Regions from separate parts of the Rhizobium sp. LjRoot258 genome, predicted to be linked through region 1. Evidence: riboswitches for the same ligand, from Rfam matches in the RefSeq annotation. Region 1 holds a riboswitch; the other holds the start of a gene.
The links. Region 1 has a riboswitch for fluoride ahead of ACSQ9D_RS09635 (DUF190 domain-containing protein). Riboswitches for the same ligand answer to the same signal wherever they lie in the genome.
Positions count from the first base shown of each region.

Region 2: another riboswitch for fluoride. It lies ahead of crcB (fluoride efflux transporter CrcB); the one in region 1 lies ahead of ACSQ9D_RS09635 (DUF190 domain-containing protein).

Region 1 covers NZ_CAXUST020000001.1:1,925,594-1,929,008, reverse strand. Annotated here, with positions in the region: gene crcB (fluoride efflux transporter CrcB) at 1-276, opposite strand, end outside; gene ACSQ9D_RS09635 (DUF190 domain-containing protein) at 324-2,156, opposite strand; fluoride riboswitch at 2,272-2,350, opposite strand; fluoride riboswitch at 2,459-2,520, shown strand; gene ACSQ9D_RS09630 (MutS-related protein) at 2,639-3,415, shown strand, end outside.
Region 2 covers NZ_CAXUST020000002.1:191,176-194,590, forward strand. Annotated here, with positions in the region: gene ACSQ9D_RS21790 (class I SAM-dependent methyltransferase) at 640-1,455, shown strand; fluoride riboswitch at 1,622-1,683, shown strand; gene crcB (fluoride efflux transporter CrcB) at 1,667-2,086, shown strand; gene ACSQ9D_RS21800 (DUF6522 family protein) at 2,205-2,480, opposite strand.

The sequences.
Region 1 (3,415 bases):
GCGTTCCCAGAGACTGATCGAATCCAGCGAGAAGGTCGAGAAGGTGGTGAAGCCACCAAGCATCCCCGTCGTCAGGAAGAGCCGAAGCTCCTGCGAAAACCCGCCTCGGATTGCAAAATATTCGGCCAGGACGCCCATCAAGAACGAGCCCGTGACGTTCACGGCCAGCGTCCCATAGGGGAATCCCATGCCGAACAGGTGTGCGGCAAGCTGGTTGGCGCCGTGGCGAACTGCGCCACCAATTCCGGCACCCAGAAAAACAATCACATAAGCCATGGGTCGTGCCTTTCAGGTTCCCGCCACTCAGTCGAGTCTGTGCCGCGTCAGGCGACGGCTTCCTGTTCCAGTGCTTCCTCGGTGCCGGCATCATGTCCGACGACGTCCCAATGCTCGATATGCTTGTAGATGACGACCTTGCCCTTGAGAAGATCGCCCTGCGTCCGGCAAAAAGCTTCGAGCTGGTCGCGGGGCGCGATGAGTTCGACGCACATGGTGAGATCCGGATTGGGGAGCTCGGAGCCCTCGTTCTGGAGCTTGCCGCCATTGCTATATCCGAAATGGGTGTGGTGGGCCGTGGCGTTCATGATGCTGGCGGTCTTCGCCTGCATCACGAGTTCGCGGTACAGTGGTCGCCCGCCGAAGATCCGCCCGCCGCTGCCCGGTGTCTTCTCGCGGGGCTTCATGTAGATGCGAACCATGCCGATTTCTTTCAGGGCAAGCTTGTGGCGTGTCATTGCGATCACCTTTTCTGGGGGGAGGGTGCTGGTCGACGAGGTCTTGATCGAGCGCAGGCGAACGCGGCCGACGAAGTCGCCGATCGCCTGAGCTTTGAGATCACGGAGATGGCGGACGGATACGTCCGGCGGGATGTCGTTCGCCGCGGCCGTCTTCGGGATGCCGAGGCGCTGCGACAGATAGATGCTAGAGTGGCCGCTGCAGAGATAGGCCAGGAAGCAGGCGACGGCGATGTAGACGGTATGTGTCGATCCGAAGAGCTCGATCCCCATCACCATGCAGGCCAGCGGCGTATTGGTCGCTCCTGCAAAGAGCGCGACGAAGCCGAGCCCGGCCAGGAGATCGGCGGGAGCGCCGAGAAGACCCGCGAGCGCATTGCCCAAAGCGGCTCCGATGAAGAACAGCGGCGTCACTTCACCGCCCTTGAACCCGGCGCTGAGGGTCACGATGGTGAAGACCGCCTTCCATAGCCAGCTCCAGTAGTGGATATGCGCCGGATCGAAGAAGCCGGCGATCGTCGCGTCGGCCGGATTAGGCGACCAGACGCCGAGGCCGAGATATTCGCGGGTGCCGAGTACATGGACGAGGCCGACGAGGATCAGCCCCGAGATCGCCGGGCGCATCGGGGCATAAGGGCAGATGGTCTTGAAGACCGACGACATGACATGGGAGGTTTCGGCGAAGCATCGGGCCGCGAGACCGAAGGCCACGCCCGCTGCTCCAACCTTCAGAAGCAGCAGAGCGTCGAGGTGGAAGCCGACGGCGTCTCCAGTCCCTGAAAGGAAGCCGATATGGTAGTGGATATGTTCGATGCCCCAGGCGTGGCAGGTCCAGTCGCCGGCGATCGCCGCCATAAGGCAGGGAATGAGGGCTTCATACTGCATCCGGCCGATCGTCAGGACCTCGAGGGCGAAGATCGCACCCGCGATCGGCGTGCCGAACACCGCTCCGAAGCCGGCGGCGACGCCTGCCATCAGCAGAATGCGGACATCCGCCCGGTCGAGCCGGAAGAGCTTGGCGAAAGCGCCCGCAATGCTGCCGCCGAGCTGGACCGCCGTTCCCTCGCGGCCCGCCGAGCCGCCGACCAGATGGGTCAGCAGCGTCGAGACGAGGATGAAGGGCGCCATGCACAGTGGGACGCCGCCGCCCGGTTCATGGATCTGCTCGACGATGAGATTGTTTCCGCCCTCGGCCGCCCGGCCGAAGCGCTGGTAGGTCATCACTGTTACGAAACCGGCGAGGGGCATCCCGTAGATGAGCCATGGATGGTCGAAACGAATCCCGGTTGCCTGGTCGAGCGCCCAGAGGAAGAAGGCGCACAGAGTTCCGACGGTGGCCGCCATCGGACCGATCACCGCGATCCATTTGGCCATGCTTCGGAGCTGCATGAAACGTGCGTCGACGAATTCTGCGACCGGCATCAGCGGGCCTCCCCGCAAAGGGGTCTGGCGACCATCGAAACGAGATCGGATTTTGTAAGGGAGAACGGTACTAGGTTGAATTCAGGCACGACTCTACTCCTTCGCCGGAACGGCGAGTTGAGTAGGAGTCATCAGCTTCGTCGAGGAAGCGGTTCGGCCACCATGGCCCGGCAGAATCCATTACCGAATCCTCCATATCGATAGGACAGCAATGCTGTCAAGGCAACGCGGCTCTTCGATTTTCATCTCCACTTCCCGTGGCGGCTTCGCTTGAACTTCGTCGCAACAAGCATAACTATGAAGGGACATGCGGTGGTGGAGTTCACCCTAAACAGCCGGTCCGGCCAATGACTCCTGCTCGATGAACAGCAGGAGTCCGTCAAATGGACGATCACAACACATCCCTGGACGGTCGCGCTCGCCCCCAAGAGATTCGCGATCCTGTCGCGCCCAACCAAACACCGTTGTCAAGGACACCCGGCTTGAACCGCAGCGAGCTTGGAACCGCGCCGGGTGCCGTCGTGTCGTCGGAAACTGGCGAGCCAAACGCCCTTTCGATTCCGTTCACTAGCATTCTGTTTTCGGAGACGGATCGTCAGCCCAGCGTCGGTCAATCGCACCAGCCTGAATGCTTTACCGATCTGAACCTCGACCAGATCGTCGCTTCGATCACGATCGGGTACGAGGAGTATGACCTGAAGCCGTTCTTCCATTCCGCGCTGACCGACTGCGACGCGATCGTCTACCGTCAGGAAATCGCGCGCGACGTCGAGGATGCGGAGGTAAGCGCGGTGATCAAAGCCTTCGCCGCCGGCATGCGGGCGGTCCGCGGCAATTTCGAGGAAATCGGCAAGCTGCACTACGACCTCCAGAAGCGGGCGGTGCTGCTCGATGCGATCGACGTCTACTGCGGCTCCTCCGTGGCACTTTCGCGCTCGCTGGAACAGCTTTCGCCGAAGTCGCGCGGCCTTCGGGCCTTCTCAGCGTGGTTGCGGGGCTATGTCGGCAGTTCGAGATTTGTGACGCTGGCAGCTACTGCAAAAGAGCTGCAGGCCCGCCTGGCGGCCGTCCGCTATTGCGTTCTCATAAACGGCAGCAAGGTAACGGTCCGCAACTACAAGGGCGAGGGCGACTACAGCGCCGAAATCGAGGGTGTTTTCGGAAAGTTCAGCCAGGCCGCGCCAAAGGATTACCTGCACGAGCTGCGCGACTGGAGCTGGATGAACCATATCGAGGCGAAGATCCTCGATCTTGTCGCC
Region 2 (3,415 bases), on a different contig from region 1:
TCCCTTCTTGGACCATTGCAGGCAGTGCGCCTGCTATTGAAGTGCGAAGGTAGTAGCTAGCTAAAGGCCATCTCCATTTGTGGTTCTTCGAGCGGATGTCGGAAGATGGCCGGGTTCATTGCTCATACATCCCACTCCTTGGCTTCGAAGGGTGCTGAGGAGGATCAATTCGCCAACGCGAATACGTGATGCGGCATCTCGCCGTCAACATTCGAAAGTCCGCTTTGGGTGGTGGGCTCACGGGATGAATGCAACACACTATTCTTTTGTCAAAGAGGAGTGTGGACATGAAGCGTCGACGTCGCATGTATTTTTCTGCCGCGCAGCGATCGGAGATCTGGGACCGATGGCAGGCTGGCCAGTCTATGAAGTCGATCGGACGCCTTTTTGATCGGGGATCTTCATCGATCTTCTCAGTGATCTCTCCCGCTGGTGGCATACGCCCATCCTCGCGCGGACCAACGTCAATCATTCATGTCAGACGGCATCCAACCGAAAACGTAAGCCAATCGACTATTGTGAAACGTCTGATTTCGTGCCGACATGCCTTCGGTGACCCCGGTGGCCCGCTTAGCAGGCGACCTGAACCTTATCTTGATTTCACTGAAAAACGTTTCGACGCATTTGGAGGGAAGGAGAATGGCGCAAGACTATGCTCTGGGACATACAGATGCCGAGATGCGACGGTTGACGACGCAGGCAAGACTGATCGATCCCATAACGCGTCGGTTTTTCGAAGCCGCAGGCCTCAAGGCTGGGATGCGCGTACTTGATGTCGGCAGCGGTGCGGGTGACGTCGCCGTCCTCGTTGCCGACATTGTCGGCCCCGGCGGTGAGGTGCTCGGTACCGATGTATCCCCAGTTGCCGTTAAAACTGCTGAAGCCCGAACGAAGTCGGCGGGCCTGAAACAGATCGAATTCCGGCAAGGCGATCCCGCTGCGATGGCTTTCGAAGCGCCGTTTGATGCCGTGGTTGGCCGCTACGTTCTGCAATTCATCCCCGACCCGCACACGGCGCTGGAAAAGATCGCGCTGCATGTGAAGCCCGGCGGCATCGTCGTCTTCCACGAGTTGGACTGGGGCGGCGCGCGATCCTCTCCGTTGGTGCCGACCTATGAACTCGTATGCAACTGGATCAGCCGCACGATCGAGGCGGCCGGAGCAAGAACAAGGCTCGGCACTGGACTAGCACCCCTCTTCGAGGCCGCAGGCCTTCCCACTCCTTCCCTGAGGCTCGAGTCTGTCATTGCCTCGGGACCTCCGGCCATCGACGTTGTTCACCTGGTGACCGATCTAGTGGCAACGCTTATGCCGTCGATGGAACAGTTCGGGGTGGCCACGAAAGACGAAATTGGTCATGCCGATCTCGTGGACCGCATCATGGTCGAGATCGGCAAGGGTGGTACGTTGATCGGTCGGGCTGAAGTGGGTGCGTGGACCGTAAGAGCGGAGTGAGCATTCTCGGCAATCAGCCACTAAGTTCGCGGTCCCGACAATGGGCCAACATGGGGCGGCAGGGCATAACGGCAGCTTTGGGCCAGCCGAAAGCCGACGAAAGCCTCGGGCCGCCTTGCGCCACCAATTGCAGACATATTGATCTCGAAGAAAACTGGTGGCATATGATCCGGATGGGAATGGTGTCTCCCCTATAACCGCGCTTTCGCTGATGACGCCTGCTATCGACGCCCCTTGGGGCGAGCAGGAGGCGTACGTGGAATTTCTTCTGGTTTTTCTCGGTTCAGGGTTCGGTGGCCTGCTTCGTTACGAAGTCGGCGTGCTTTCGATACGGCTTCTTGGACCCAGCTTCCCCTATGGAACTCTCGCGATTAATGTCGTCGGGTCCGCTTTGATGGGGTTTGTCGTAGCAGTTTTCGCGACACTCAATTTTTCAGCACAGGAAACCAGATTGTTTCTGACGACAGGAATTATCGGCGGGTTCACTACATTTTCCACATTCTCTCTCGACGCCGTGGCTCTTTGGGAACGCGGTCAATATCTGGCGGCGGCATCATATGTGTTGGCGAGTGTCGTTATATCGCTTGTGGCGCTAACGCTTTCGATGGTCCTCGTTCGTCGGTTGCTTTGAACGTCCGAAAAGAGCCCGATAGCTGCCGCTGTTGGCATTCATTACCGAATACCGCTTAATCAAGCTCGCGGGCTGACGGCTGACGCGGGTAGTGTCGCGCTAGTGTTGATGTAGTCCGTTAGCATCTTGAACGAACGTGCTTTTTCGAGGCCCAAAGCTGCTCCTCATCGAGAATCCGTAAATCTGGGCCAACAACGGCCCGCCACGTTCGATTTCCCAACCGAACTGAAAGGCGGGATTTGCCGTCATCCAAACCGGTGCCCTTTTCGACAACGCTGACGACCGCTCCACGTTTCAGATGATGCCGCATGGCGTCAGGCGAGATTCCAAATCGGGAAGCGATCGCTTCCGCGTCCAGAATAAAATCGCCGTTTGAATCCGTCTCGATCTTCAAAGGATGCTCCATCGAAACCTGTACCGTAGCGGTCTCACATGCGGGACTGCGGTAAGTCTAATGTAGGTTGGGTACCCTGAGCTTCCAGGCCTTCACGTCATCTTCTGATATTCGAATGCGTTCGAACGGACCACTCTTGCGCTGCCGCAATTTCGCCGCGGCGATTTCGCAAATCGCAGGGACGCAGTCCTGTAGCCGGCTCTCGTCTGCACAAGGCGGAGACGTGAACGTCAATAGGGCCTGCCGATCGATCATAACGGTTCGTTGCGCGCCGTCATTTTCGAAAAGCACTACGCCTCCGTCACCGGAAGACTTCAGAAATGCGGTGAGAAATCTGAACGACATGCTCGGTGCTCCTCTCCTTGATGCTGGCCCGCCCTTCCTGGCGGGCGGGCCAAGCACTCTTGTCCATTCGGGAACGGGTTGGACCCGACTTTTCGCAACTTAGCACCGACCCATCGCTCGTCTTTGCGCAAGATCAAAGATCGTTGGTGAGTGGTCGACCTGCCACCGTCGAAGTCACCAAGCTTTTTGAACAACGACCAGGGCGCTCGGGCACCTTAATTCTCCCTTCCTACGAAGGTCGCCGGGTCGGGCGCGTCGCGACTAGGGTTCTCGGTTTTGCCGTCGGAGACTGGAAAAGTTCGCGCGAGCTGCCGGCTCAAAGCTAATCAGCTAGGGCTCGCAAATGCGGGGAGCACCAGGCAGTGACCCAGCCACTAAGTGAAACGTGAAGAAATAGCGGCAGCTGGCACCCTGCCGCCGACCACGCGAATGTTCTCGTGATGCCTACCGCGGCGATGTCAGGTCGGTAGCCTTGCACATCCAAACGGAGTCGGATAAGTTGCGCCAGTCCACAGCAACAATCGAAGGAGGCGTGTAATGACGGTCATTTTCATCTCGCACGCCACTTTGGCCTAAGGTTCCTGTAGCGC